DNA from 2 places in the Devosia sp. LjRoot3 genome. Region 1 is predicted to be linked to the other one. Evidence: riboswitches for the same ligand, from Rfam matches in the RefSeq annotation. Region 1 holds a riboswitch; the other holds the start of a gene.

Region 1 (15,550 bases):
AAGCCGCTCTCGTGGTGGTCACCATGACCGCGTCCGGCTGGGACGCCCAAGGCGGGAACGGGCATTATCAAGGCACAACCTTCGCCGATCTTGCGCGCTTCGTTCGCCAGCAGGCCAAAGCTACATTCCAGACGGAACCTCTATCGTGACCAGTCGTAGTCCTGTCCTAGCCGCCATTGCCCTTCTGGCACTGACCCTGCCGGCCTCGGCAGCATTCGATGCCGAGGGCTGCGTCACTGCATTCGAGCCTGGTACCGACTATTTTGACGCCAAGTCCGGTGTGGACTATGCCAACAATTTTTCCGTCGCCTATTTCGGCCACTACAAGGTCGTGACGGTCGAGCGGCCCTCTCCCGGTGGGCAGAGCGAATCCTATGTGCTGGTGCAATGTGGCACGCCCGAGCCGGAATTGGGCCCCGAGCTTGCCGATGCGCCGCGCGTCACCGTCCCCATCCAATCGCTGTTTTCCGGCAGCACGTCACAAAGCCCCGCCCTCGTGGCCGTTGGCGGGGTGGGTGCCGTCACCGGCGTGGCGCGGCGGGATTTCATCGCTACACCCGAGCTGGTCGAACACATCCAACAGGCCGAGGTCGTCGAATACGAAACCTCTGGCGTGGTCAATGTCGAGGCCGTCGTCGCCGCTGCGCCCGACGTGTTCATGGCCGGTGGTGGTGGCGAGCCGGAAGTGCAGCGTCTTGCGGTGGCTGGCGTGCCGGTCGTCAATTTTGCCGAATGGCAGGAGACCTCGCCTTTGGGTCGGGCCGAGTGGGTCAAGTTCATGGGTCTGTTCTTCAATGCCGAGGAAAAGGCCAATGCGGCCTTTGCGGACGTGGTCGAACACTACGATGCGGCCCTGGCGCTGGTTGCCGATGTGCCGGAGGATGAGCGCCCACTGGTCCTGAGCGGGCAGGCCTTTAACGGTATCTTCTTTGCCGCGGGCGGACAGTCCTTCATGGCTCGGCTCATCCGCGATGCGGGCGGCCGCTACGTCTTCGAGGACGACACCAGCACTGGCAGCTTTCAGATTCGCGATCTCGAACGGCTGATCGTGGCGGCGCGCGACGCAAAAGTCTGGATCCAAGCCTCGATCCACTATCACACGCTTGCCGACATCGCGGCGGAAGACCCGCGACTAGCCGCGCTTCCCGCGGCGGAGGCCGGCCAGGTCTGGATTCCGGATGCCCTGAAAGGCCCCAATGGCGGCGTGCAGTTCTATGAACTGGGAAGCATGCGCCCGGACATGGTGCTGATGGACCTCATATCCATCCTGCATCCAGACAAGACACCGGGCTATGGGCGCATATTCAACCGCTCGATTGCGCTGAACTGACGCCCCGCCGCAAAGCTGTTGTTGAAAGAGATATAAGGAAATCCTTATGTCGTTGACTCTTAATGGTGTCTTCACCATTCTTGGTCGCGTCCATGGTCCCCGCGAGGGGATAATAGGGAAGCCGGTGGGGGAGTGATCCCCAGTCCGACGCTGCCCCCGCAACTGTAAGCGGAGACGAAGTTTCTTGGTCCACTGGCCTATCCGGCTGGGAAGGCGAGACTTCGGCCTGATCCGCGAGCCAGGAGACCTGCCATGGAAACGGAATCCATATCAGGCTGATCGGGCGGATCGGCGAGAGGACCAGATCGATGACGACAAATCGCATCCGCTTTCTTTCGGGCCGCTAACCGCGGCGCCTACGATCTACTGTTTCCAATTTCTTGCTCAGCCCGCGTGTCCCGCCAGCCGCCAGTGCAGCATTGCACTTGCTGGAGCCCGCTGAGCGGCCCTGCCGAAGAAAGCCTCTACCCATGCGCTTCAAGCCCCACGTTTCGTCCCTCGCCCTTCTCACCGCCATGCTCGCCACGGCCCTGCCGACCGCCGCGCAGCAAACAACGCTGGATGTCCTCCGCATTACAGCTGCTGGCCTGACGCCGTTTGAGGAGAAGGAAATTGGTCGGTCCTACACTGTGATCGATGGCGACCAGATCCAGTTGTCGGGCACGCCCTATGTGGCTGATGTCCTGCGTCAGGTGCCGGGCTTTGCGGTGTCGCGCACGGGCTCGCCTGGCGGCCTAACCCAGGTTCGCGTCCGCGGCGCGGAAGGCAATCACGTCCTTGTCCTGATCGATGGCGTCCCCGCTGGCGATACATCGAATGGCGAGTTCGACTTCGCCCGACTGCAAGTCGCAAACATCGAGAGAATAGAAATCCTGCGCGGGCCACAGAGCGCGTTCTGGGGCTCGAACGCTTCAGGCGGCGTCGTCAATATCGTTACCAAGTCAGCAGACGAGCCGGGACTGCACGGCAGCCTTGCTGGTGAGCTCGGCACTGACGGGACGAAAATGACCAGCGGTTCTCTGGCTTATGATCAGGATAATTTCGCAGCGTCGGGTTCGCTCACTCTCCGTCACACGGACGGGTTCAATGAGGCGCTTGCGGGCAATGAACTGGATGGCGCCAGCCATATCGACGCAAATGCCAGGTTCAAGGCCGAATTGACGCCAAGCCTGACGTTGGATGGAACAATCCGATATGCCAAGCTCGACGGAAAAACCGACAGTCAGACCTGGCCTTCTGGTGTTGTTCTCGATTCAGACGATAAGACAACGTTCGATGAACTGTTTGGATCGCTTGGCCTTGGGTGGGTTAGCGAGGACGGCATCTGGTTCCAAAATGCTCGCGTCAGCGCGGGAACGGTAGAGCGCCAGTTCATCAGCCCGGGTTCAGTCTTTGCCAACACTGGAGATCGGCAGAAAGTGAGCTATCAAGTGGGCCGGCACTTTGCCACACCGGGCTTCCTTGATAGCACCCATACGCTCACCCTGGGATATGACCTAGTGCGCGAAACATTTCAGCAACTCGGTTCACCGACAATTCAAGAGCGCACGGCAAACTCTTTCATTGGCGAATACCGAGGCACATATCTTGATCAGGTTTACCTGACTGCTGCCTTGCGCCACGATTTCAACGACCGCTTTGCCGACCACACCACTTACAGCGTAAGCGGCGCTTGGCAGATTCCCGATACGGGCACCCGCATCCACGCATCGGCGGGCACCGGCTCGACCAATCCGACTTTCTTCGAACTTTACGGGTTCAGCCCAACTTTCGTACCGAACCCCAACCTGCAGCCGGAAACTGGCTTTGGCTGGGACATAGGCGTGGAGCAGAGCGTCCTGGACGGCCTCGTTGTTCTAGATGCGACCTACTTCAACCAGACGCGTGAAAACCTGATCGCAACCGCCGGCAGCTCGGTGGTCAACGTTGCCGGAACCAGCACTCGTCAGGGCGTGGAACTGAGTGCAACGGCAAATTTCTTCAATGGCTTCACGGCCGGGGTGACCTATACCTATCTCGACGCCTTCAAGGCTGATGGCACGCGGGAAATCCGTCGCCCCCAGCATTCCGGTGCCATTAACCTCGCCTACAAGCTCGAAGAAATCCCGCTCACCGTCCATGCTGACGTGGTTCTGACCGGTGAGAACCTCGACGCCTACGCGGGCACTAAGCACACCCTCCCGGCCTACGCCGTCGTCAATGGCGGCCTGAACTACCAGGTCAGCGAGCAGGTGGAGGTCTATGGCCGCGTCCATAACCTCTTCGATACCAAGTACCAGGAAGTCTACGGCTACAATACGCAGGGCCGCACCTTCTACGCCGGCGCCCGCGCCAAGTTCTGACGTCGGGGCGGGGGGCTCTCGCCCCCATTGCCTTTCCACCCTCGATTGTCACCCCGGCCCAACGCCGGGATGACAGCAGGTGGTGGCAAGGCGCACCTTGCCGCACCATATCTCGCTCGGCTTTCTTTTCGGGACAGCACTCGATAAAAGGCCCTCAACACTTGCGAGGTAGTCATGTCGGCAGTTGCTTCCCCCAGCCGCAAAACCCTGGAGCGCCTGGCGCGCGAGCGCATCCTTATTCTGGATGGCGCCATGGGTACGCAGATTCAGGGACTTGGCCTGTCGGAAGATGACTTCATCGGCCATGGCTCCGGCCACGCCTGCCGGCACCATTCCCACCATCCGCAGAAGGGCAATAACGACCTTCTGATTCTGACCCAGCCCGAGGCGATTGAAGAGATTCACTTCAAATACGCCATGGCCGGCGCCGATATCGTCGAGACCAATACCTTTTCGGCCACGACCATCGCCCAGGCCGATTACGGCATGGAATCGGCCGTGCACGACCTCAATGTCGAAGGCGCACGCGTCGTGCGCCGGGCGCTCGATCGCGCCACGGCCATCGATGGCAAGCCGCGCTTTGTTGCCGGCGCCGTTGGCCCGACCAACCGCACGGCCTCGATCAGCCCCGATGTGAACAATCCGGGCTTTCGCGCCGTCAGCTTCGAAGACCTCAGGAAAGCCTATTCGCAGCAGGTAAATGGCCTCATCGAAGGCGGTGCCGATGTGATCCTCATCGAAACCATTTTCGATACGCTCAATGCCAAGGCGGCGATCTTTGCCTGCATGGAAGCCTTTGAGGCGACGGGCGTTGCCCTGCCGATGATGATCTCAGGCACGATCACCGACGCTTCCGGCCGCACCCTGACCGGCCAGACCCCGACCGCCTTCTGGCATTCGGTGCGCCATTCGCGGCCCTTCACCATCGGTCTCAACTGCGCGCTCGGCGCCGAGGCCATGCGCCCGCACATGGCCGAAATCTCGGCTGTGGCCGATACGTTCACCTGCGCCTATCCCAATGCGGGCCTGCCCAATGCCTTTGGTGGCTATGACGAAGGTCCGGAAGACACCGCTCGCCAGGTCGGCGAATTCGCGCGCGAGGGGATCGTCAATGTGGTCGGCGGCTGCTGCGGCACGACGCCCGATCATATCCGCGCTATTGCCGATGCCGTGGCCGGCGTCGCTCCGAGGGAAGTGAATTGAACCGTTATCTGCGCCTTTCCGGTCTCGAGCCCTTCGTCCTCACGCCCGATATCGTCTTCGTCAATATCGGCGAACGCACCAATGTCACCGGCAGCGCCCGCTTCCGCAAACTGATCACGGCGCGCGACTATACCGCCGCGCTCGCGGTGGCGCGTGATCAGGTGGAGAATGGCGCGCAGGTCATCGACATCAACATGGATGAGGGCCTGATCGACTCCAAGGCCGCGATGGTTGAGTTCCTCAACCTCATCGCCTCGGAACCGGAAATCGCCCGTGTCCCGGTGATGATCGACTCTTCCAAGTGGGAAGTCATCGAAGCCGGCCTGAAATGCGTCCAGGGCAAGCCGATCGTCAATTCGATCAGCCTCAAGGAAGGCGAAGAGCAGTTCCGCCACTATGCAGGGCTCTGCATGGCCTATGGCGCTGCGGTCGTCGTTATGGCTTTTGACGAGCAGGGCCAGGCCGACACCTATCAGCGCAAGACCGAGATCTGCGCGCGTGCCTACAAGATCCTCGTCGAAGAAATGGGCTTTCCGCCCGAAGACATCATCTTCGATCCCAACGTGTTCGCGGTCGCCACCGGCATCGAAGAGCACGACAATTACGGCGTCGACTTCATCGAGGCGACGGCCTGGATTCGCCAGAACCTGCCCTATGCCCATATTTCGGGCGGCGTTTCCAACCTCTCCTTCAGCTTCCGCGGCAATGAACCGGTGCGCGAGGCCATGCATGCCGTGTTCCTCTACCACGCCATCAAGGCGGGCATGGATATGGGCATCGTCAATGCCGGCCAGCTGGCCGTCTATGACCAGATCGATCCTGAGCTGCGCGAGGCCTGCGAAGACGTGGTCCTCAACCGCAAGCCCAAGGCCGGCGGCACCGCGACAGAGCGCATGCTGGAGATCGCCGAGCGCTTCAAGGGTGGTCCGCGTGAAGAAAAGGTCCGCGACCTCGCCTGGCGCGAATGGACCGTCGAAAAGCGCATCGAGCACGCGCTGGTCAACGGCATCACCGAGTTCATCGAGGCTGATACCGAAGAGGCGCGCCTCTCTGCCGAGCGCCCGCTGCACGTGATCGAAGGCCCGCTCATGGCGGGCATGAATGTCGTCGGCGACCTCTTTGGCGCGGGCAAGATGTTCCTGCCGCAGGTGGTGAAATCGGCCCGCGTGATGAAGCAGGCCGTGGCCGTTCTCCTCCCCTATATGGAAGCAGAAAAGGCCGCGGGCGGCGATACCGGCCGCCAGTCTGCCGGCAAAATTCTGATGGCGACGGTCAAGGGCGACGTGCACGATATCGGCAAGAACATCGTCGGCGTCGTGCTCGCCTGCAACAATTACGAGATCGTCGATCTCGGTGTCATGGTGCCGCCGCAGAAGATTCTGGAAGTTGCGCGCGCCGAGAATGTCGACGTCATCGGCCTCTCCGGACTGATCACACCTTCGCTCGACGAAATGGTGCATCTTGCCGCCGAAATGGAGCGTGAGGGCTTTGACCTGCCGCTGCTCATCGGCGGGGCAACCACGTCGCGCGTGCATACGGCGGTGAAAATCGCGCCGCGCTACACCAAGGGGCAGGCGATCTATGTCACCGACGCCAGCCGTGCCGTCGGTGTTGTCGGCCAGCTGCTGTCGCCGGAAATGAAGCCCGACTATGTCGCCGGTATCCGCGCCGAATATGTCGAGGTCGCCGAAAAACACGAGCGCGCCGAACTCGCCAAGCAGCGCCTGCCGCTTGCCGCGGCACGCGAGAATGCCTTCAAGGTCGATTGGTCCGACTACAAGGTGGACGCCCCGCAATTCCTCGGCACGCGCGTGATCGAGGATTGGGATCTTGCCGAAATCGCGCGCTATATCGACTGGACGCCGTTCTTCCAGACCTGGGAATTGAAGGGCGTTTATCCGCGCATTCTTGAGGATGAAAAGCAGGGCGAAGTGGCCCGCCAGCTTTTTGCCGATGCGCAGGACATGCTCAGGAAGGTCATCGCCGAAAAGTGGTTCAAGCCGCGTGCCGTCGTCGGCTTCTGGCCGGCCAATGCGGTGGGCGACGACATCAAGCTTTTCACTGCCGAAGACCGTCGGGACGAACTGGCAACGCTTTACACGCTGCGCCAGCAGACCTCCAAGCGCGAGAACCGTCCCAATGTCGCTCTGGCCGATTTCGTGGCCCCGGCCGGCACACCAGACTATGTCGGCGGCTTCGTCGTCACGGCTGGCCCGGAAGAAAACGAGATCGCCGAACGCTTCAAGCGCGCCAATGACGACTTTGGTTCGATCATGGTCAAGGCGCTGGCCGACCGCTATGCCGAAGCCATGGCCGAAATGCTGCACCAGCGGGTGCGCAAGGACCTCTGGGGCTATGCGGCTGATGAGACGTTTGCGCCCAACGAACTGATCGGCGAACCCTATCGCGGCATCCGCCCGGCGCCGGGCTATCCCGCCCAGCCCGACCATACCGAGAAGATTACCCTGTTCCGTCTTCTCGATGCAGAAGCTGCGGCCGGCGTACAGTTGACCGAAAGCATGGCCATGTGGCCGGGTTCATCGGTCTCCGGCATCTATATCGGCCATCCCGACGCCTATTATTTCGGCGTCGCCAAGGTCGAGCGCGACCAGGCGATCGACTATGCCCAGCGCAAGGGCATGGATCTGACCGAGGTCGAGCGCTGGCTTGCCCCGATCCTCAACTATACGCCCGCCGGTTAAAGCGTTTTCAAGAAAATCGCCGGGGCTTCCAGCTGCGTTCCTGGCCTTCGGCCGCGAGCCGCGCACCGACAAACAACAGGTCCGACAGGCGGTTCAGATAGACCCGCCCGTTGGCCGTGCGCTCATCATCGAGCGAGAGCAGGCGGCGCTCGGCGCGGCGGCAAACCGTGCGGGCCATGTGCATCGCCGCAACAGCCGGTGAACCGCCGGGCAGGATGAATTCCTTGAGCGGGGGCAGGTCGGCATTCCAGGCGCTGACCGTTCGCTCCAGCGCCTCGATATGCACCTCAGTTAGAAGGGCATGGCCGGGCAGGGAAAGGGCGCCCCCGAGATCGAAGAGATCGTGCTGGATCAGCACCATGGCCTCGCGCAGATGCGGGAGGGATTGCTGGCTCTCGGCAAAGCCGATGACGCTATTGAGCTCGTCCACCGTGCCGATGGCTTCAATGAGCGCATCGTCTTTCCGCAGCCGCGATCCGTCCGAAAGTCCGGTCGTGCCATCATCGCCGGTGCGGGTAACGATCTTCGAAAGCCGGTGTCCCATTGAGTTCCCCGTGTGGCGATCCTGTTCGCCACTGGTCGTGGCCTTCCGGGGCAAAAGTGTCAATCGGCCGCGTCCGTCATTGTGCCGGGCGCGGCCATCTTGAACGCCTCATTGGGGATGCGGGCCGGCCAAGTCTTCGCCTATGCTGAACCTGCGGCCAGCCAGCGCCGCAGACACGCCTTTGGCTATATTTGGCTGATAGCGCGGGGGCGTCTTTCTTGCCGCGACGGGGCGCGGCTCGACCGCCGGCGGTGCCGGATCCTGGTGGAAGTCCGGGGCGCCCAAATCCATCGGACGCGTGATTGCGTCGCCTGGTTCAGGAACAATCCGAACCAGCGGTTCAAGGCCCGCGAGCAGCAATGGGCGGCGCCGGTTCAGGCCGATATCAGCCAGTATGCGGTCGTCGAGATCGCGGAGGGCGGATTCCGTTTCAATGTGTCTCGCCCAATCAGTCAGCAGCGTGATGAGTCGTTTGAACATCTCTGTCTCCTGTCCAATGTTTGCGCGGACGACAGCAGACGCCGCCACATCGAGATGAGGTGCGAGGTTCTGCCTTTGGGGTTGGCGAAGCGTCTGCACGAAGTTCGGGCCGTTGGCGGGCCGATTTCGCGGTCGTCCGTGACGGGGTGGAAGCTATCCCGGTCGGCGATGCCATTGCTTCCACCGTTTGGTGGAGCCGCTACGCGATCGGCAACGAGAAGGAGGCGATGAGGCCGACAAGGTCGGCCTGGCGATGCGTCCGTGTCTTTTCGAACACCCGCAGCAGATGCGTGCGCACCGTCGAAACCGCAACATTGAGGGTGGTGGCGATCTCGGCATTGGTTCGGCCGGAGCCGACGAGTTCGAGCACGCGCGCTTCGGTTGGGGTGAGATCGAAGAGCGAGGCGATGGCAGCAAGCGGGGCAGGGGGCGGGGATGTGGAGGGCGCCACGAAGATGGCCGCTGCGGCGCCCTGCAGCGGATTGGCTGCGGCGAGCGGCAGCACATGGAGCACCAGTTCTTCGCCGCCATTGCCATAGGCAGGAATGCCAAGCCCCCGCCGGCCGAGATCATCGAGCGAGGAGGCAAGCGCAACCAGAAGGGCAGCGTCGAGATTGGGCGGTCCAGAAATCCGCCCCGCGCGCAGACCAAAGGGTCTTGCCGCGCGCAGCATCGCCTCGCCCGCCTGATTGGCGTGGATGAGCCGGAGATCGGACGCCACCAGCAGCACTGCGACGCTGAGGCGATCGAGCACTGCCACATAGGTGGCGCTTTCGACCGCGCGCGCTTCCAGCAACCGGCTGATGGTCACCGCACGCTTGAGATGCGGGATGAAGAGGTTGGCCAGTTCCATTTCGGTCTGGCCGACAAGTCCGGCCGATTCATGCCGGGTGAACGTGATCGCGCCAAAGGCCGTCTGGTCGCGCAGCAGGCCAACCGAGAGCGAGTCGACCACGCCGCGCGGCAAGCCGACCTCGCGATGATAGCGATTGGCCGGCGTCAGGGCTTCGGGGTTCACCTCGGAGAGCACCATCGGCACGTCCAGGGGATAGTTGCGCACCCGGTCGGCGCCGCCCCATTGATCCATGATCTCGCGGCCATAGTCGCGCATGGCGATGAGCCAGATATCGTCCACCCCGCTTGCCGCATTGATCAGCGTATTGCCATTGGGCATTTCGACGACGGCCAGCGTGGCGCTGAGAAAGGCCATGCGCCCGCGCAGGGCGTCCAGCGTTGCAGGCCAGAGGGAGGGCGTTAGGGCGCAGTCATAGATCGATCCGATGAGATCGGACAGTTCCCCGGCAGGAATGGGCCTCATCACGGCACCCAATGAAAATTGCGCTGACTAAGGTAGGCAGGAATTTTTCTAGAATGGTGGTGGTTCGGTTGGCAGATGGCCGCGCTGAACGGCGGCAACACGCTCGGACTAACTATTCACGCTGTCCTGATCTTGTGCGGGCGGAGCAAACCAAGCATTCCCGCCTTTTCTGAGGCGATAATCCAACAAAAAGGCCGGCACATTGCTGCGCCGGCCGCATTTTTCGTCTGCCCTATCGGGTCGAAGGAATCTCGTAGATCTTCTCGATGTCGTCGAGTGCGAGGTGCGCCGCCATCACGCCGCCGGCGGTAGCCCAGACGGTGTCCGACACAGCATAGACATGCCCGGCCTTGACCGCTTCGAGGTTCTGCCAGAGCGGGGAGGCCATCCAGGCTTCGGCTTCCTTGGTCGCCCCGCCATCGCCGGTTTCGTAGCTGAAGTGCAGCAGGCGGTCGCCGTCGAGATCAGGAATGCGTTCGAGGGTGATCGGCTCGGCAAGGCCTGCCTTGTCCTGCGCCGCGGGGCGGCCGAAGCCGATATCGCGCAGGATGGAGCCCGAAAAGCTGTCATTGTTGTAGGCGTAGTTCTGGCCGGAAATGAAGCGCACGAGCCCGACCTTTTCGGCAACGCGATCGCCCAGCGCCGTCTTGATCGCCGCCACGCGGTCCTCATAGCCCTTGAGAACAGCTTCGCCCTCGGCCACCTTGCCCACGGCCTCGGCATAGAAGGCGAGATTGTTGCGCCATTGGCCGGTGATGTTCTCGACAAAAACCGTCGGTGCGATGGCCGAGAGCTGCTCATAAATCTGCTCGTGGCGCTTCTTGTTGCCCAGGATCAGGTCGGGCTCGAGCGAAAGAATGACTTCCAGATTGGGCGCCAGTTCCTCGCCCACGAGGGTCGTATCCTTGAGCGCGTCGGCGACGTGGTCGAACCAGGGATCGGCATTGGCCGAGCGGACCGCGCCAACCGGCACGAGGCCCAGCGCGAGGAGATCCTCGGTCGCCTCATTGGTCAGGGCAACGATGCGCAGCGGCTGATCCGGCACCGCAGTGACGCCCATGATGTGGGTGATGTCGCGGGCAAAACCGGGTGTCGCAAGGGCAAGCAGAAGTGGCACGCCAAGGAGCGTGAGAAGGCGGCGAGAAATCATGACCGATCCATTTGATGACCAAAATAGTCATATTTCATCAATCGCAGTCGCCGGGCGGAGTCAAGCCATCGATCTGGCTAGACGCGATATCGCAGCGCCTCGACAAAGGCCGTAAAGGCCGGGGAGGGCTGGCGGCGGTTGGGATAGTAGAGGTGAAACCCCTGCCAGGTGGGCGACCAGTCGGCCAGCACCTCGACCAGTTCGCCGCGCTCGATATAGGGCCGGCTCATAAATTCGGGCACGTTGGCAAGGCCATGCCCGTCGAGCGCTGCATCGAGCACCGGCAGGATGCTGTTGAAAATCAACTGCCCCTCCACCCGCACATTGAGCTCGCGCCTATCCTTCTTGAATTCCCAGGCATAAAGCGCGCCGGCCGTGCTCAGCCGCAGGTTGACGCATTGGTGATTGGTCAGGTCCTGCGGGCTTTGCGGCGGCGGCCTCCGGGCAAAATAGTCCGGCGTTGCCACCACCGAAAAGCGCCAGTCCGGCCCGATCCGCACCGCGATCATATCGCGCGATAGCGCCTCGCCCAGACGCACCCCGGCATCCATCCGTTGTTCGACGATGTCGACAAAGCCATTGTTGATCGCCAGCTCGACGGTGATGTCGGGATATTGCGCGAGGAAGCCGCGTAGCATCGGCCGGAAGACCGAGGCGACCACCGAATCCCCACAGGACACGCGAATCGTCCCCGCCGGCCGATCGCGAAAATCGCTCAGCGCCGCGATCTCGGCCTCGATCTCGTCGAAATGCGGCGCGACGGCGCGAAGCAGCCGCTCTCCGGCTTCGGTTGGGGAAACGCTGCGCGTCGTGCGCGACAGGAGGCGCACGCCCAGCCGCGCCTCCAGCCCCTTCATCGTGTGGCTGAGCGCCGAGGGGGTTACGCCGAGTTTCGCTGCGGCGCGGGTAAAGCTGCGCTCGCGGGCCACGGCCAGAAAGGCCTGGAGATCGTCGATCGGGCTACGCGCCATTCCTGAATCCCGCTCAACACTGCATCAAGATTACTCAAGATAATCCGATGATCCCAGCTTGGCTACACTGGGGGCGAACCACTGGCGATCCCTCGCCAAGGAGACCCTTCTTGCTTGCCACCATGCTCTATGCCCCCGGCGATGTGCGCGTCGAAGAACGCGACGAACCGGTGATCCAAAAGCCGACCGACGCCATCATCCGCCTGACGGCTACCTGCATTTGCGGGTCCGACCTCTGGCCGTTCCGTGGCCTCAACGATGTTTCGAGCCCCATGGCCATGGGCCACGAATATTGCGGCGTGGTCGTTGCCGTCGGCAGCGAAGTGAAGACGGTGAAGCCGGGCCAGTTCGTCGTCGGCTCCTTCGTTCTTTCCGACAATACCTGCCCCCATTGCCGCCACGGTTTTCAGTCGTCCTGCGAGCAACGCGAGTTCATGACCGGCGGGCAGGCGGAATATGCCCGCGTGCCGCTCGCCGATGGCACGCTGATCGCCACCGACACCATGCCGGACGACGATCTGATCCCGAGCCTCCTCGCTGCCTCCGACGTGCTCGGCACCGGCTGGTATGCAGCCGACGCCGCCCGCGTGCAGTCCGGCTCGACCGTCGTGGTCGTTGGCGATGGTGCCGTTGGGCTCATGGGCGTCCTCGCCGCGAAGCAATTGGGCGCCCACCGGATCATCGCCATGAGCCGCCACAAGAGCCGGCAGGATCTGGCGCTCGACTATGGCGCCACCGACATCATTGCCGAACGTGGCGATGCGGGCGTGGCACGGGTCAAGGAATTGACCCAGCGCATCGGCGCCGATGCCGTGCTCGAATGCGTCGGCACGCAGGAATCCATGCAGACGGCGATCAATTGCGCCCGCCCCGGCTCGATGATCGGCTATGTCGGCGTGCCGCACGGCGTGCAGTTCGATGGCCAATCACTGTTCTTCTCGCAGACCGGGATGATCGGCGGCCCCGCGCCCGTGCGTCGCTTCCTGCCACATCTGCTGGATCTGATCCTCACGCGCCAGATCAATCCGGGTCGAGTGTTTGATCTGGAACTCCCGCTCGCCGAAGCCGCGGAAGGCTACCGCGCCATGGACGAGCGCCGCGCCATCAAGACACTACTGCGGCCGTAAGCCCTCTCCAGGCTCGGGCAACCGCCAATCGTCACCCTCGGGCTTGACCCGAGGGCTCTATCCTTGCAGCGCCATCGCCAAGTGAAATGCCCTCGGGTCAAGCCCGAGGATGATGGGCGGGGTAGCGCCGGCGAGTCGTGCGCGGTTACCCAAACATTCCAATGGGCACCCCCGGTATATCCGCCCGGAACTGCACAATCCCATCGCGCCCGTCTTCGCCCGAACCAAGGCTGGTGACAAACACGGTCTTCATATCCGCCCCGCCAAAGCAAGGCATGGTCGGCAGCTTCAGCGGCACATCCACCCAGCCTAGCAATTCTCCCGTTGCCGAGAACCGATTGATCCGGCTGGCCGAAGGCCCTGCCGACCAATAGGTCCCCGCCAGATCGCAGGCGCCGCCATCGGGCCTGCCATTAGCCTCGTCATTGTCCCTAAGACGGCGGCGATTGCTGACCGCCCCTGTTGCGCGGTCAAAATCCCAGCAGTCGAGCCACATGCTGCCGCGCGAGTCCGAATGGTAGAGCAGGGTAGCGTCAGCATTCCAGGCGAGGCCGTTGGAAATGGCAATCCCATCGGCAATCACCCGCACGTCGCCATCCGGCGCGACGCGATAGAGTTTTGCCGAAGGCGCATCGCCGGGTGCAGCATCCATGCTGCCGACCCAGAAGGCGCCATCCGGCCCCACCTTGCCGTCGTTGAGCCGCATATCGGGCTTGGCATGCTCTATGCTCGCCACGGTTTCCCGCGTTCCGTTGCTCGGGTCGAACAGGATGACATCATTGCGCAGGGCCACCACCAGCTTGCCGTTCCTGGCCAGCCCCAGGCTTGGCACCGGCTCGCCGAACTCCCAAAAGTCCCGCTCCCCGGTGGCGATATCGAGCGCATGAATGGCGCCCGCCGGAATATCGCACCACAGCAGGCGCCCGTTCGCGTCGTCCCACACGGGGCTCTCGCCCACGCCAAAACGCTCGCGGATCACCCAGTTCACATCAGGCTGCGTCATCCCGTGCTTCATTGGCCCAGATCGTGGGCCAGGCTCCATTCGCGATAGCGGCGGCGGCCGCCTTCGAGATGCTGGCGCATGGCAAGACGCGCCGCGTCAGGCTGGCGATTGGTAATGGCGTCAAAAATGCGCCGATGCTCGGTCTGGATATTTTCCAGAAACTCCGCCTTGTCCTTCTCGTCGCTGAAACTGGCGCCCAGCGCCCGGCGCGGGATCAGGCGCTCGCCCATTTCGTCGACGAAAAGACGGAAGCGCGAATTGTTGGTGGCATCGGCAATGGCGCGGTGAAAAGCGCGGTCGGCGTCGGTCGCCAGCGAATTGTCGGCCAGGTGCCGGGCAAACTGGGTCAGCGCCTGTTCCATGCGCAGAAGGTTGGTCTCCGTCCGGCGCTCTGCCGCCAGCCCCGCGGCCTCGATCTCGACGCTGATGCGAAATTCGATGAAGTCGAGCACTTCGGCAATGTCCTGCGGCGCTTCCATGAACATGGAGCCACCAACAACCTTGGGCGGTTCGCTGACATAGACACCGCTGCCGCGCAGCGAGCGCAGCCGGCCTTCGGCTTTGAGGCTGGCAATGGCTTCGCGCACCACAGTGCGGCTCACATCGAAGGTTTCGCAGAGCCTGTCGGCCGGCGGCAGTTTGTCGCCCGGCTTGAGGCCGCTATCGGCGATCAGCCGGACCAGCCCGTCTTTCACGCGGTCGGTCAGTCGCAGCGCTTCGATTTCAGCCATTTTCCGGTTTTCGCATTCTCGATGGTAACAGTCTGCTAACGCATTGCGGCAGAGTGGGGACGCTTATCGCATGCCATGCGGCGCCGGATTTGTCATCCTTCTCGTGCCGTGAACCTGTAGGGGGCGCCAAAATCTGTCCCCCCGGGCTCATGTTCAGCTTGTAGCATGTGCAGATATTTCATACAACTTTGTAGAAGTCATAACACTTGAGGGATTTTTGCATGTATGTGGGCACCCAGCTGAGCGGGGAGAAGTTCAACGAGGTGGGGGATGCCCACTTGCGCCAGCTAGCACAGCTTGGCCTGCGCCATGTCTGCGTCGATCCGGTCGGCAATCCGCATGATTGGACGCGCGAGGTGCTGGAGCGCCATATCGAGCGCATCGAGGCAGCGGGCCTGGTGCTCGACATGGTGCAATTGCCCATGTCGTCGGCCGGTGTCGACAAGGTAAAATCGCCTTCCATCGTTCTTGGTCAGGATCCGGAAAGGGAGCGCGAGGTCGACAGCATTTGTCGGTTGATCGAGACGCTGGGCGCGCTTGGCATCAAGGCGGCAAAGTACAATTTCAACATTCTGGGCATTCCGCGCACCCCGTCCGAGCGCGGTCGCGGCGGCGCCATCATGTCCACCTTCCGGCACGACCGGACGAC
Region 2 (15,550 bases), on a different contig from region 1:
GACCTCAAAACCGGCGATCTTCTCTCGCCCGGCTACAACTCCAATTTCGGGCAGGGCAAGCCTGCCTCCTGGATCTACTTTGCCGCCACACTCGACGCCGCCATCTGGGGCGCCGAGCTCGCCGCGGGCGAAGGCCGGCAGCGCATCTATATCGTCGAGCCAACGGGCGAGTTCGTCGACGATCCCAATCTCACCGACAAGAAATTTCCGGGCAATCCGACCAAATCCTATCGCAGCCAGCAGCCATTGCGGATTGCCGGCGAGGTCGAGGACTGGGTGGGCCACCCGCCCGAGCAGCTTCAGGCGATGAAGGATGGGGTGGAGCGCATGCGGAAGCTGGGCATCGAGGCGATAGACTAGGTCGCCGTCTCTCCCTAGCTGAAACACCACCACGTTCGATTGTCACCCCGGCGAAGGCCGGGATGACACCTGAGGATGTAGTTAGGGAAGCGCCCTACCCCGCCATCTCCTGGCTCTCTACTCGCGCGGCTTTCCCGGTCGAGTAGATAAACGCCACGACGAACACGATCGTCAGCAGCAGCACAATCGTCGGCGCCGGCGCACTGTCCATGAAGAAGGACAGATAGACCCCGAGCAGCGAGCCCACGAGCGCAATCACCGTCGCCAGCACCAGCATGGTCGAAAACCGCCTTGTGAGGAGGAAGGCAATGGCCCCGGGGGCGATCAGCATGGCAATGGAGAGGATGATCCCGACCGCCTGCAAGGCACCGACAATGGTCAGGGAGATCATCGCCAAAAGCCCATAGTGCAGCAGATTGACCCGCAGCCCCACCGCCCGCGCCTGTCCGGGATCGAACGCATGCAACAGGAAGTCTTTCCACTTGATCCCGATAATCCCGCCGATGACCACAGCGATCACCAGCGCTTGGATAATATCTCCCATGCCCACGCCGAGCATGTCGCCAAAAAGGATGTGGTCGAGATGCACGTCGGACTGGATCTTGACGTAAAGCACCAACCCCAGCCCGAACATGCCGGAAAACACCACGCCCATCACCGTGTCCTGCTTGATGCGGCTATTGTCCTTCAGGAACCCGGTGGCGATGGCAGAAAACATCCCGGCAATGAAGGCACCCACGGCGAGGGGAATGCCCACCATGTAGGCGATGACCACGCCGGGAAACACAGCATGGGAAATGGCGTCACCCATCAGCGACCAGCCTTTCAGCACCAGAAAGCATGAGAGCAGCGCCATCGGCACGGCCACCAAGGCCGAGATGATGAGCGCATTGTTCATGAACTCGAACTGGAAGGGGAGGATGAGGAAATCCCAGAGGTTCATTCCGTTGCCTCCAGGGCTTCAGCCGCGCGACGGCGGGCAGCCAGCAGGCCATGCTTGGGCGCAAAGAAGAAGGCGAGAAGGAAGAGCGCCGTCTGCAACACGACGATGATGCCGCCCGTCGCGCCATCGAGGAAATAGCTGACATAGGCGCCGACAAAGCTGGTGATCGAACCGATGGCAACCGCGATCGTCAGCAGTCGCGGAAAACGGTCCGTAAGGAGATAAGCCGTGGCGCCCGGGGTAACGACGAGGCAGATGACGAGGAAGGCGCCGACCGTCTGCATCGCGGCAACCGTCGAAGCCGAAAGCAGCACGAAGAACACGGCGCGCAGTACCGTCGGCTTCAACCCGATGGAGCGAGCATGGTTCTCGTCAAAGAAAGTGACCATCAGGTCCTTCCACTTGGCGAGCAGGATCGCCAGCGACACGAAGCCGATAATGGCAAGCTGCAGCGTGTCCTCGGGCGTGATGGCGAGAATGTTGCCCAACACAATGGTCTGGATATTCACCGAGACCGGCGACACGGACACCATGAACAGCCCTAGCCCGAAGAAGGCCGAAAAAATCAGCCCAATAATGGCGTCTTCCTTCAATTTGGTGCGCTGATTGAGAAACAGCATGGCCGCCGCGGCGAGACCGCCGGAGAAGAAGGCGCCGAGCGCAAAAGGCAGGCCCAGCATATAGGCGCCGGCCACGCCGGGAACGATGGAATGGCTCAGCGCGTCGCCGATCAGCGACCAGCCCTTGAGCATCAGATAGCAGGAGAGAAAGGCGCAGACCCCGCCGACCAGGGCCGAGACCCACATGGCATTGGTCATATAGCCATAGGAAAAGGGTTCGAGCAGCAGCTCCATTACTGCTGCTCCTCTTGTCTCTCGTCTGGCGGATGGCGTCGCGCCTTGCCCCCCTCGAACAGCAGCGGACGCTCATCATCGGTGAAGACGCCGACGCCGGAATGCTCGCCATTGGGCGCGTGATTGATCACAAAGTGCCTGAGCACGCCACCAAAGGCCTTTTCGAGATTGTCCTGCGTAAAGGTCTCTTCGGTCGGCCCATAGGCCAGCACCGTGCCCTTGATCAGAATGGTGCGGTCGCAGAATTCGGGGACGGAGCCGAGATTGTGGGTGGAAACCAGCATCACCCTGCCCTCGTCCCGCAACTCGCGGAGAAGCGCGATGATCTGGTCCTCGGTCTTCACATCGACGCCGGTAAACGGCTCATCGAGGAGAATAACCCGCCCATCCTGCGCCAAAGCGCGAGCTAGAAAGACGCGCTTCTTCTGCCCGCCCGAAAGCTCGCCGATCTGGCGCTTGCGGAATTCGCTCATATTGACGCGCTTGAGTGCCGCGTCGACCGCATCGTGGTCGGCTTTCTTCGGGATGCGCAGCATGCCCATATGCCCATAGCGGCCCATCATCACGACGTCTTCGACCAGAACCGGAAAATTCCAGTCGACCTCTTCGGACTGCGGCACATAGGCGACGAGGTTTTTCTTCAGCGCCTGCGCCACCGGCATGCCGAGCACGGAAATCTCGCCGCGAGCCAGGCGCACAAAACCCATAATGGCCTTGAACAGCGTCGACTTGCCCGAGCCATTGACCCCCACCAGCGCCGCAATGGTGCCGGTGGGAATGGCAAAGCTCGCATCGCGAATGGCGGTCAGGCCGTTGCGATAGGTGACCGTGGCGCCTGACACGGCGATGCCAGTGCCGGTCTCAACCTCGGCATGGCGAAGTGGGGCATTCATTCCGTAAGGCCTTTGGCGATGGTTTCGGAGGTGACGCGAAGCAGGTCGATATAAGTTGGCACCGGGCCATCGGCCTCCGTCAAGGAGTCCACATAGAGCACGCCGCCATATTTGGCGCCGGTCTCGCGCGCGACCTGTTCGGCCGGGGCGGGGGAAATGGTGCTTTCCGAGAAGATGACGCCAATCTGGTTTTCGCGCATGGCGTCGATCACTTTTCGCACTTGCTGCGGCGTGCCCTGCTGGTCGGCATTGATCGGCCAGAGGTAAAGCTCTTTCAGGCCGAAATCGCGGGCAAGATATGAAAAAGCGCCTTCCGAAGTGACGAGCCAGCGCTTGTCCTCGGGCACGGCGGCCAGCTCAGCCTGGATCGGTTCGATCATGGCCGAAATCTTGGCTTTATAGGCCTCGGCATTGGCCTTGTAGGTTTCCGCATTGGCCGGGTCGTGCTCGACAAAAGCGTCGCGGATGTTGTCGACATAGATCATGGCGATACTCGGCGACATCCAGGCATGGGGATTGGGCTTGCCCTGATACGGCCCCTCGGCAATCCCCATCGGGTCGATGCCGTCGGAAACCACGGCGCTGGGCACATCGCGCAGATTGGCAAAGAAGCGCTCGAACCAGAGTTCGAGGTTGAGCCCATTATAAAGAACGAGATCGGCGCCCTGGGCGCGCTGAATATCGCCCGGGGTCGGCTGGTAATTGTGTATCTCCGCGCCGGCCTTGGTAATGGATTCAACCACGGCAGCGTCACCCGCAACATTCTGCGCGATATCGGCGATGACGGTAAAACTGGTGACGGCCTTGAACTTGTCCTGGGCAGCGGCGGGAAGAGAGGGAAGCGCGATCGAAAGGCCCATAACCAGAAGCGTCGAAAGGGCCTGACGCCGTGTACCGAAAAGCATCGAGTAATCCTTGTTGCGAATGATTTGCATTTTCACTCAATGTAGCGGCACGCGAAAAAGTTGCAAGTAGGAATGGTTTGCAAAAAGCATGGTTGCGAACGCACCGGCGGGCGCGGTTAAGAAAGTGTGTTTGATGGGGACAAAGCACCTCCCCGGCCTATCCCCCTATATCTCCACGACGAATCCCTTTGCGGGCCGGAGAACGTCCCCAGCATTTTCCACAAGAGGCAAATTTGAACGATTTCTGACAACGAGGGCGTGCGGAAAGCCGGGCGAATCTGACAGGCTTAAAAAACGCTAAATTCCGGCATTTTTTGATCACAATTGGTCTGTCAAGCATTGATGACAGACCTGACACAAACCATATACCTTGCAGTAAGGATTGGTGCCGCATACTACATATAGCGTTCAGGGCTTGTTCGATTCGAAAGAATGGGATGGAGCCCAAGGCCGGTCGAAACCGTTATATCTGGCGACAGACCGGCGCGCGTTTGCAGTAGTTTTAAAGCGTTGAACCCCGTTTTTAGAACCATCCCTCGTGAGGATCCGATGACTATCACCGTCTATTCCAAGCCTGCCTGCGTCCAGTGCACCGCAACCACGCGTGCGCTCGACCGAAAGGGCATTGATTATACGGTGGTCGATATTTCCGAAGACGCCGACGCCTATGCGCGCGTCGAGGAAATGGGCTACCGCCAGGTGCCGGTCGTGGTCGCCGGTGATCAGCACTGGGCTGGTTTCCGCCCCGACATGATCGGCAGCCTCGCCTGAGCGAAGACGTCGCGCGGTTCCCCCGCGCGACCAACGAGGATGCGGACATGGGCCGACTAGTCTATTATTCCAGCACCTCGGAAAACACCCACCGTTTCGTCAAGAAACTGGGGCTTTCAAGCGTAAGGCTGCCGGTTGATGCCGGCAGCGAGCCGCCGCAAGTGGATGAACCCTTTGTTCTCGTGGTTCCCACCTATGGCGGCGGTGGCGGCAAGGGTGCCGTACCCAAGCCTGTCATCCACTTTTTGAACAATCCGGCCAATCGCAATCTCATCCGCGGTGTGATTGCGGCCGGAAACACCAATTTTGGCGCAGCTTATGGCGAGGCGGGCACGATCGTCAGCCAGAAATGCGCCGTGCCTCTCCTCTACCGCTTCGAGCTTCTCGGCACGGAAGAGGACGTAGAAAACGTCAAACAAGGACTCGAACGGTTTTGGACACGCTCACACTAGACCGCACGGAAGATCGCCCCGCCTCCAAGGGTCAGGTCCAGGACCAGAGCCTGGACTATCACGCGCTTAACGCGATGCTGAACCTCTATGACGAGGCCGGCAAGATTCAGTTCGACAAGGACAAGCAGGCTGCACACCAGTACTTCCTGCAGCATGTCAACCAGAACACGGTCTTCTTCCATAACCTGCGGGAGAAGCTCGAATATCTCAGCGTTGAAGGATACTATGAGCGCACGGTGCTCGATCAGTATTCGTTCAATTTCATCCGCGATCTCTACGATCACGCCTATGACAAGAAGTTCCGCTTCCCGACCTTTTTGGGCGCGTTCAAATATTACACCAGCTACACGCTAAAAACCTTCGACGGTAAGCGCTATCTCGAGCGCTACGAAGATCGCGTCTGCATGGTGGCGATGACGCTCGCCCGCGGCAATGAACAGCTCGCCCGCGACCTCGTCGACGAAATCATGGCCGGCCGCTTCCAGCCTGCGACCCCGACCTTCCTCAATGCCGGCAAGGCCCAGCGCGGCGAGCTCGTCTCGTGCTTCCTCTTGCGCATCGAAGACAATATGGAGTCGATCGGCCGCTCGATTAACTCCGCCCTGCAGCTGTCCAAGCGCGGCGGCGGCGTGGCCCTGAGCCTCACCAATCTTCGCGAAATGGGCGCGCCCATCAAGCATATCGAGAACCAGTCCTCTGGCGTCATCCCGGTGATGAAGCTTCTGGAAGACTCCTTCTCCTATGCCAACCAGCTCGGCGCACGTCAGGGCGCGGGTGCGGTCTATCTCAACGCCCACCACCCCGACATCATGCGCTTCCTCGATACCAAGCGCGAAAATGCCGACGAAAAGGTCCGCATCAAGACCCTCTCGCTTGGCGTCGTGATCCCCGATATCACCTTCGAATTGGCCAAGAACAACGAGGACATGTACCTGTTCTCGCCCTATGATGTGCAGAACGTCTATGGCGTGCCGTTCAGCGAAATCTCGGTCACCGAAAAGTACCGCGAAATGGTCGAAGACGGCCGCATTCGCAAGAAGAAGATCAAGGCCCGCGAATTCTTCCAGGTGATCGCCGAGATTCAGTTTGAATCCGGCTATCCCTACATCATGTTCGAAGACACGGTGAACAAGGCCAACCCGATCGACGGCCGCATCACCATGTCCAACCTCTGCTCGGAAATCCTGCAGGTCAGCGAAGCCAGCGAGTTCAGCGAAGACCTGAACTACACCAAGATGGGCAAGGATATTTCCTGCAATCTCGGTTCGCTCAACATCGCTGCTGCCATGGACTCGACCGACTTCGGCAAGACCATCGAGACGTCCATCCGCGCCCTGACCGCCGTGTCGGACATGAGCAATATCTCGTCCGTTCCCTCGATCGCCAAGGGCAATGACGACAGCCACGCCATCGGCCTCGGCGCGATGAACCTGCACGGTTATCTCGCCCGCGAACGCATCTTCTACGGCTCGGAAGAAGGCGTCGATTTCACCAATATGTACTTCTACACGGTGACCTATCACGCCATCCGTGCATCGAACCTGATCGCCACCGAGCGCGGCCAGACTTTCAAGGGCTTTGAAAAGTCGAAATACGCCAATGGCGAATATTTCGATAAGTACATCCAGCAGGAATGGAAGCCGGCGACCGAAAAGGTCCAGGGCCTCTTCGACACGGCCGGCATCCACATCCCGACCCGCGAAGACTGGCTGGAACTCAAGGACCTGGTCATGGTCCATGGCATGTACAACCAGAACCTGCAGGCCGTGCCGCCGACCGGCTCGATCTCCTACATCAACCACTCGACCTCCTCGATCCACCCGATCGTGTCCAAGATCGAGATCCGCAAGGAAGGCAAGATCGGCCGCGTCTATTATCCGGCCGCCTTCATGACCAATGACAACCTGGACTACTACCAGGATGCCTATGAGATCGGTCCCGAAAAGATTATCGACACCTATGCGGCGGCCACCCAGCACGTTGACCAGGGCCTGTCGCTGACCCTGTTCTTCCGTGATACCGCGACCACCCGCGATATCAACAAGGCGCAGATCTACGCCTGGAAGAAGGGCATCAAGACCATCTATTACATTCGTCTTCGCCAGATGGCGCTGGAAGGCACGGAGGTACAAGGCTGTGTCTCCTGCGCACTCTGACAAGAAAGCTGCCAAGCCAATGAATATGCAATTCCGGCCGCTCAACCGCGTGCGCGCCATCAACTGGAACCGCATCCAGGACGACAAGGACCTCGAGGTCTGGAACCGCCTGACCTCCAATTTCTGGCTGCCCGAAAAGGTGCCGCTCAGCAATGACATCCCGTCCTGGGCGACCCTGAACGCGGTCGAGCAGAAGCTGACCATTCGCGTTTTCACGGGCCTCACCCTGCTTGACACCATCCAGAATGGTGTCGGCTCCGTCCGCCTCATGGCCGATGCGGCAACGCCCCACGAAGAAGCGGTTCTTTCGAACATCTCCTTCATGGAAGCGGTGCACGCCCGCTCCTATTCGTCGATCTTTTCGACCCTGTGCTCGACGCCCGACGTCGACGACGCCTATCGCTGGAGCGAGGAAAACACCTTCCTCCAGCAGAAGGCGACGCTGATCATGCAGCAGTATGACAGCGGGGATTCCCTCAAGAAGAAGATCGCCTCGGTCTTTCTTGAAAGCTTCCTGTTCTATTCCGGCTTCTACCTGCCCATGTACTGGTCGAGCCGTGCCAAGCTGACCAACACCGCCGATCTCATCCGCCTCATCATCAAGGACGAGGCCGTGCACGGCTACTATATCGGCTACAAATTCCAGCGCGAAATCGAACGCCTGCCGGAAGCGCGCAAACAGGAAATCAAGGACTTTGCCTTCGATTTCCTGCTCGAACTCTACGATAACGAGTCGCGCTACACCGAAGACCTCTATGACGGCGTGGGCCTTGCCGAAGACGTCAAGAAGTTCCTCCACTACAACGCCAACAAGGCGCTGATGAACCTCGGCTACGAAGCCCTCTTCCCGCCCGAAGCCTGCAAGGTCAACGCGGCCATTCTTTCCGCCTTGTCTCCCAACGCCGACGAAAACCACGACTTCTTCTCTGGCTCAGGCTCGAGCTATGTCATCGGCAAGGCCATCGCCACCGAAGACGAAGACTGGAATTTCTGAGGTTTTGCTAGACTTGCGCCACTAGGCGCTCCAAACGCAGGTCACGCGGGCCGGAGATTTCCAGCACGCGTGGCCCATCGGCAAATAGGCCAAGCTCGTCCTTGCGAATGATGGACTTGAGCCGCGCATCAACCTTCTTGCGCAGCGCCGGATATTCGATCGTTACAGCAATATCGTCCGGCTGCATCAGCGGCACGAAGACCAGCAAGTCGAGCCGCGCCAGGGCCTTTTCGATGCGCGTAAGCAGCTTGCCGGTGGGAAACCATTCAAAACCTTCGGCTTCGCTGACCACCTCAAGATAGGCGAGGAAGTCGATCGGGCTGCGATCGAAGACGATCAACGGCTCCTCAGCCTCCGACAGGATCAGCGCGCAGCTTCTCTCCAACTGAACTTCGAGATCGGCGCTGGTTGGGCCGTCGGCGAATGGCACTCCCTCCTCGGCCATGAGCCAATAGGGCTCCGGCACCAGCAGGGCGTCACGCCGCGCCGCCACAAAATCTTCCACCAGCGTGGTCTTCCCCACGCCATGCGTTCCTGTCACTGCAATCCGCATGCCTTGCCCTCCACGGGCACAGGTAAGGGCGACGCCCTTTGCGGACAAGCAGGAAAACGGGCTGCCTATAGACACAGAAAGGGACGCCCGTTGAGCGTCCCTTTTCTTTAGGCGTTGGGTAATGAGCCCCCAGGCCGAAGCCCGGGGCACTCACCACACGGGGACCGCGGAGGACGGCGCCCAAAGGTTTGCGATCAATCGCCAGTGGTGGGGGACAGCGACTCGGTCACGCAGAGCGTCTTGTCGGTGAACGAGCAGTGATCGGGGGTGGCGGCGAAGGACGGGGCGGCAACGCCGGCAACCATGACAGTGGCGAGGATCAGGGCAAAAATCTTCTTCATTTGGTGTCTCCGTGTGTTGTGTTGACGAGAGACAAGCTAGGCCCCTGCACCTTTCCTCAAGATGGCCCCAAGGTGAAAGGAACGCGCGCCAGCATGAACTCTCGGGCAAGGAAGCTGACCTGAAGGTTGCGCATGCTCCCGATAGGTCCCGCACCGCCACGGCGCCCGGAGCAAGCCATCCCAATTTTCCGCCTCACATCGCAAAATTCATATAAAGACATCTTTATATCCTTATTGACTTATGTCATCCGCTGCGCCATCCTCATCCTGTCCATGGTCCCCGCGAGGGGATAACAGGGAATCCGGTGTGGCCCTGGTCTAGTCCGGAGCTGCCCCCGCAACTGTTGGCGGAGACGGGTGTTCAAAAGTCCACTGGCCCCAAGGGGTTGGGAAGGCGGACACCCGGTTCGATCCGCGAGCCAGGAGACCTACCATGGACGTGAATATTCCGCTTTCAGCCGATCGGGTGGATCGGTCAGAGGACATGTCGATGAGTTTTTCGCACCACTTCCGAATGCGACGCTGACCGCGAGGTCAGCTCCCCCAAACCAACCGATCCGTCCGCACTGACTTAAGCCGGACGCAATCCCTCATCCCAGCGCCTGAACCGCGCCGTGCATGCACGCGCCGGCTCGCGCCCCTGTCGCATTGGACCAAACCATGACCCGTTCAGCCAATCTCGGTTTCCCCCGCGTCGGCCTCCACCGTGAACTCAAGAAGGCTCAGGAAAGCTATTGGAAGGGCGATATCGACGCCGCCGCTCTCCACGCCGTCGCCAAAGACCTGCGCGCCCGTCACTGGAAGCTGCAGCAGGACGCCGGCATCGAAGTCATCCCCTCGAACGATTTCGCCTATTACGACCACGTCCTCGACACGTCGATCCTCGTCGGCGCCATTCCGCCGCGCTTTGTCGATATTACCGACCCTGACCAGCTCTATTTCGGCATGGCCCGCGGTACCGCCGCAGCTCCGGCCATGGAGATGACCAAGTGGTTCGACACCAATTACCACTTCATCGTGCCCGAGCTGCATGAAGGCCAGACCTTTGCGCTCAATGCCGCAAAGCCGCTCGCGCACTATAATGAAGCCAAGGCCCTCGGCATCGACACCCGTCCGGTTATCGTCGGCCCCGTCACCTTCCTCAGCCTTGCCAAGGCCAAGGACGAAGGCCTCGACACGCTCGACCTGATCGACCAGCTGATCCCGGTCTATGCCGATCTCCTCCGTCAGCTCGCCGCTGCCGGCGCCCAGTGGGTGCAGATCGACGAGCCCGTCCTCGTCCTCGACCTCTCCGACAAGCAGAAATCTGCCTTCAAGAAGGCTTATGCCGCGCTCGGCAAGGCCGGCCCCAAACTGCTGCTCACCACCTATTTCGGCGCCCTGCTCGACAATACCGAACTCGCCGCCACCCTGCCGGTTGCCGGTCTCCATATCGACCTCGTCCGCGCCCCCGAACAGCTCGATGCCGTGCTCGCCGCCCTTCCCGGCGACAAGGTTCTCTCGGTCGGCGTCGTTGATGGCCGCAATATCTGGCGCACCAATCTCGACACGGCCTTCGGCTTTGTCGCCCGCGCCTGGGACAAGCTTGGTCCGGATCGTCTCGAAATCGCCCCCTCCTGCTCGCTGCTCCACAGCCCGGTCGATCTCGATGGCGAAACCAATCTCGATGCCGAACTAAAATCCTGGCTGGCCTTCGCCAAACAGAAGCTGAACGAAATCGCCGCCCTGACTCTCGCCCAGAAGCAGGGCCGTGGCGCAGCCAAGCTCGCCTTCGACGCGTCGGCCGCTGCCGCTGCCGCCCACAAGGCCTCGCCGCGCATCCACAAGGCAGCGGTAAAGGCCCGCTCGGCTGAAGCGATCAAGCTCGACCGCATCTCGGGCTTCCTCGCCCGTCGCGACAAGCAGCGCGCCCGCTTCAACCTGCCTTCCTACCCCACCACCACCATCGGCTCCTTCCCCCAGACCAAGGAAGTCCGCGAGGCCCGCGCCGCCTTTAAGAAGGGCCTGCTCGACGCCACCGGCTATGACGCCTTCCTCGAAAAGGAAACGGAAAACACCATCCGTATCCAGGAAGAGATCGGCCTCGACGTGCTCGTGCATGGCGAATTCGAACGCAATGACATGGTCGAGTATTTTGGCGAACAGCTCGACGGTTTTGCCTTCACCAAGAACGGCTGGGTCCAGTCTTATGGCTCGCGCTGCGTCAAACCGCCTGTCATCTTCGGCGACGTGTCGCGTCCTTCGGCCATGACCGTGCGCTGGTCGGCTTTTGCCGCCTCGCTCACCGACAGGCCGATGAAGGGCATGCTCACCGGCCCGGTGACAATCCTGCAGTGGAGTTTTGTGCGCGTCGACCAGCCGCGTTCGGAAACCTGCCGCCAGATCGGCCTAGCCATCCGCGATGAAGTGGTTGACCTCGAAAAGGCCGGGATCGGCATCATCCAGATCGATGAGCCGGCTTTGCGCGAAGGCCTGCCGCTGCGCCAGCGCGATTGGGACGCCTACCTGCGCTGGGCCGTCGACTGCTTCCGCCTCTCCGCTTCAGGCGTCGAGGACGACACGCAGATCCACACCCATATGTGCTATGCCGAATTCAACGACATCATGCCCGCCATCGCCGAGATGGATGCCGACGTGATCTCCATCGAAACCTCGCGCTCGGCCATGGAACTGCTCGAAGCCTTCCGCGATTTCAAATACCCCAACGAAATCGGGCCGGGCGTCTGGGACATCCATTCCCCCCGCGTGCCGGATCAGGCCGATATGGAGGTCCTGATGCACAAGGCCGCCGAAGGCATTCCGGCCGACCAACTCTGGGTTAATCCGGACTGCGGCCTGAAAACCCGCGGCTGGCCGGAAGTGAAAGCTTCGCTGGTCAACCTCGTCAACGCCGCCAAGGCCCTGCGGGCCTAAAGCGACAAGCCAAACTACAGAGGCGGCCTCCGGGCCGCCTCTTTTGTTTCAACCAGCTTCTCGCCCAGTAGCCCTCATGCTGAGGTGCTTTGCACGGCAAAGCCTCGAAGCACGAGGGCGTGCCCCGATCTCCCGCCTGTCGTCGTTGCCGGGCTTGTCCCGGCAATCCATCACGCTTCCGCTGGGGACCACCGGGACAAGCCCGCTGGTGACAACCAAAAGTAATCTTACGATCATGGGCAAGCCACCATCTCCACTTTTCTGTCGACACATTGATGCCATTTGGGGCAAAGTCTCCCGCAGATAGATAAAAATACAAAAATCTGTTGACAGAAACTGCCGGGAGAGCTCTGCATGGCCGAATTCAAGCCCAAGAAATCCGTGGCCCTGTCGGGCGTCGTCGCCGGCAATACGGCGCTTTGTACCGTCGGTCGCAGCGGCAATGACCTGCACTATCGCGGCTACGATATCCTGGACCTGGCGCGCAATTGCGAATTTGAGGAAGTCGCCCATCTCCTCGTCCATGGCACGCTGCCCACTCGCCCCGAACTTGCCGCCTACAAGACCAAGCTGAAATCGCTCCGCGGTCTCCCCGCCGCCGTCCGCCAGTCGCTCGAACTTTTACCCGCCGCCACCCATCCCATGGATGTGCTGCGCTCAGGCGTTTCCGCCCTCGGCTGCATCCTCCCCGAAAGCCACGACCACAACCATTCCGGCGCCCGCGACATTGCCGATCGGCTGATCGCCAGCCAGGGCTCCATGCTGCTCTACTGGTATCATTTCTCCCAGAACGGCCGCCGCATCGAGGTCGAAACCGAAGATGACTCCGTCGGCGGCCATTTTCTGCATCTGCTGCACGGCAAGGCTCCAAGCCCGAGCCATGTAAAGGCCATGCATGTCTCGCTGATCCTTTACGCCGAGCACGAATTCAACGCTTCCACCTTCACCGCCCGCGTCATCGCCGGAACAGGCTCGGACATTTACTCCGCCCTTGCCGGCGCAATCGGCGCCCTACGCGGCCCAAAGCATGGCGGCGCCAATGAAGTCGCCTTCGATATCCAGAAGCGCTATGCCAATCCCGACGAAGCCGAGGCCGACATTCGCCAGCGCGTCGAGAACAAGGAAGTCATCATCGGCTTCGGCCACCCCGTCTACACGGTGTCAGATCCGCGCAACGAGGTCATCAAGACCGTCTCGGAAGAGCTATCCAGAGAAGCCGGCTCGACCAAGATGTACGATATCGCCGGGCGCATCGAATCCACGATGATGGATGCGAAAAAGATGTTCCCCAATCTCGATTGGTTCAGCGCCGTCTCCTATCACGTCATGGGCGTGCCCACCGCCATGTTTACCCCGCTCTTCGTCATCGCGCGTACTTCGGGCTGGTCGGCCCATGTCATCGAGCAGCGCCAGGACAACAAGATCATCCGCCCTTCGGCCAACTATACCGGCCCCGACGATCTCAGCTTCGTGCCGATCGATCAGCGCTAAACCCAAGGATTTCTCGTCATGCCCTATCTTCTCTCCTCGGACCTGCCGAACGAACCCGCTGGCCTGCGCTTCCGGTCGCTGATCGAGCGCGGCGGCATTTTGCGCCTGCCCGGCGCCCACAATGGCATGGCCTCGCTACAGGCCAAGGCCGCAGGCTTTGAAGCACTCTACCTATCGGGCGCTGCCATGACCGCCTCCATGGGCCTGCCGGACCTGGGCATCATCACCGTCGATGAAGTCTCCTTCTTCATCAAGCAGGTGGCCCGCGCCTCGGGCCTGCCGGTGCTGGTCGATGGCGATACCGGCTATGGCGAAGCGCTCAACGTCATGCACATGGTCCGCGCCTTCGAAGAGGCCGGCGCCGGCGCCGTGCATCTCGAAGACCAGTTGCTGCCCAAGAAGTGCGGGCACCTGAACGACAAGAAACTCGCCACCGCCCACGACATGGCCGCCAAGGTCAACGCGGCCGCAAAAGCCCGCCGCCACCTCTACATCATCGCCCGCACCGACGCTGCCGCCAGCGAAGGCATCGACGGCGCCGTGGCCCGCGCCAAAATGTATATGGAAGCCGGCGCCGACGCGATCTTCCCCGAGGCGCTGAACACGGCCGAAATGTTCCGCGAATTCGCCCGCCGCATGCCCGGCGTGCCGCTCCTCGCCAACATGACCGAATTCGGCAAGACGCCCTTCTTCACCGCTTCCGAGTTTGAAGACATGGGCTACCGCATGGTCATCTGGCCGGTCTCGTCTCTCCGCGTCGCCAACAAGGCGCAGGAAAAGCTCTACGCCACTATCGCCGCCGATGGCTCGACCAAGGCCATGGTCCCCGAAATGCAGACCCGCGCCGAACTCTACGCCACGATTGGCCTCGCCGATTACGAGGCACTGGATGCCTCCATCGTGGCGACAATCGTGCCGGAGCCCATTTGACATCCCCTCCCACCGTGTCATCCCCGCGAAAGCGGGGATCTTCGCTTCTGGAACAGGATTCCCGCTTTCGCGGGAATGACGCCGTGGTCAGAAAAACTGGAAATCCCGCTTCGCTTTTGCTAATGACCCGCTCATGAGCGAAGAATTCGAACGTCCCGTCCTGACGCCCCCCACCGGCGAGAAGAAAGTGCTGCTCCATTCCTGCTGCGCCCCCTGTTCGGGCGAGGTGATGGAGGCAATGCTGGCCTCGGGCGTCGAATATACGATTTTCTTCTACAATCCCAACATTCACCCCAAGCGCGAATACCTGCTGCGCAAGGACGAGAATGTCCGCTTTGCCGAGAAGAACAACGTACCGTTCATCGACGCCGATTACGACCGCGACAACTGGTTCGCGCGCGCCAAAGGCATGGAGCACGAGCCCGAGCGCGGCATCCGCTGCACCATGTGCTTCGACATGCGTTTCGAGCGCACCGCGCTTTACGCCCACGAGCACGGTTTTCCGGTGATGACGAGTTCGCTCGGCATTTCGCGCTGGAAAAACATGGCCCAGATCAACGAGAGCGGCAAACGCGCCGTCGCGCCCTATGAAGGCCTCTCCTACTGGGACTACAACTGGCGCAAGGGTGGCGGCTCCGCCCGCATGATCGAAATTTCCAAGCGCGAAGAATTCTATCAGCAGGAATATTGCGGCTGCGTCTATTCGCTGCGCGATACCAACGAGCACCGCGTCTCGACCGGCCGCGAACGCATCGTCCTGGGCGAAAAATACTACGGCAAGGAGACGACCTCCGAGTAATCGGTTGCCATTCCCCAGGTGCCTAGCCGAAGGGCCGCCGCGCCTTTTCGAACGCGACCGCCCCGGTAAGCGCCTTGTCGAGCGCCCCGCGCCAGCCCCTGAGTTTGCGCTTGCGCAGGGCCGGCGCCATCCGCGGCAAAAACTCCTGATGGAAGTCGCGCCGCGCCCCAAAACTATCCGCCTCGGGCCAAAGCC

Evidence for each region. Region 1 has a riboswitch for cobalamin ahead of ACSQ2A_RS14360 (TonB-dependent receptor plug domain-containing protein). Riboswitches for the same ligand answer to the same signal wherever they lie in the genome.
Region 2: linked by a shared signal. The riboswitch ahead of metE (5-methyltetrahydropteroyltriglutamate--homocysteine S-methyltransferase) and the one ahead of ACSQ2A_RS14360 (TonB-dependent receptor plug domain-containing protein) in region 1 are both predicted to bind cobalamin.

Annotation. Positions count from the first base shown of each region.
Region 1 covers NZ_CAXUPK020000003.1:691,711-707,260, reverse strand. Annotated here, with positions in the region: gene ACSQ2A_RS14370 (ABC transporter ATP-binding protein) at 1-149, shown strand, start outside; gene ACSQ2A_RS14365 (ABC transporter substrate-binding protein) at 146-1,330, shown strand; cobalamin riboswitch at 1,407-1,599, shown strand; gene ACSQ2A_RS14360 (TonB-dependent receptor plug domain-containing protein) at 1,801-3,672, shown strand; partial or broken gene metH (methionine synthase) at 3,847-7,577, shown strand; gene ACSQ2A_RS14350 (cob(I)yrinic acid a,c-diamide adenosyltransferase) at 7,585-8,121, opposite strand; gene ACSQ2A_RS14345 (DUF1127 domain-containing protein) at 8,230-8,601, opposite strand; gene ACSQ2A_RS14340 (helix-turn-helix transcriptional regulator) at 8,801-9,919, opposite strand; gene ACSQ2A_RS14335 (ABC transporter substrate-binding protein) at 10,152-11,069, opposite strand; gene ACSQ2A_RS14330 (LysR family transcriptional regulator) at 11,147-12,040, opposite strand; gene ACSQ2A_RS14325 (zinc-dependent alcohol dehydrogenase family protein) at 12,151-13,167, shown strand; gene ACSQ2A_RS14320 (SMP-30/gluconolactonase/LRE family protein) at 13,313-14,170, opposite strand; gene ACSQ2A_RS14315 (FadR/GntR family transcriptional regulator) at 14,179-14,901, opposite strand; gene ACSQ2A_RS14310 (mannonate dehydratase) at 15,123-15,550, shown strand, end outside.
Region 2 covers NZ_CAXUPK020000002.1:453,361-468,910, reverse strand. Annotated here, with positions in the region: gene arr (NAD(+)--rifampin ADP-ribosyltransferase) at 1-360, shown strand, start outside; gene ACSQ2A_RS09350 (metal ABC transporter permease) at 455-1,303, opposite strand; gene sitC (iron/manganese ABC transporter permease subunit SitC) at 1,300-2,157, opposite strand; gene ACSQ2A_RS09340 (manganese/iron ABC transporter ATP-binding protein) at 2,157-3,050, opposite strand; gene ACSQ2A_RS09335 (metal ABC transporter substrate-binding protein) at 3,047-3,955, opposite strand; gene nrdH (glutaredoxin-like protein NrdH) at 4,505-4,726, shown strand; gene nrdI (class Ib ribonucleoside-diphosphate reductase assembly flavoprotein NrdI) at 4,774-5,178, shown strand; gene nrdE (class 1b ribonucleoside-diphosphate reductase subunit alpha) at 5,160-7,334, shown strand; gene nrdF (class 1b ribonucleoside-diphosphate reductase subunit beta) at 7,354-8,328, shown strand; gene ACSQ2A_RS09310 (AAA family ATPase) at 8,336-8,881, opposite strand; gene ACSQ2A_RS09305 (hypothetical protein) at 9,076-9,222, opposite strand; cobalamin riboswitch at 9,480-9,672, shown strand; gene metE (5-methyltetrahydropteroyltriglutamate--homocysteine S-methyltransferase) at 9,883-12,135, shown strand; gene prpC (bifunctional 2-methylcitrate synthase/citrate synthase) at 12,490-13,626, shown strand; gene prpB (methylisocitrate lyase) at 13,645-14,556, shown strand; gene ACSQ2A_RS09285 (epoxyqueuosine reductase QueH) at 14,690-15,355, shown strand; gene glpK (glycerol kinase GlpK) at 15,378-15,550, opposite strand, start outside.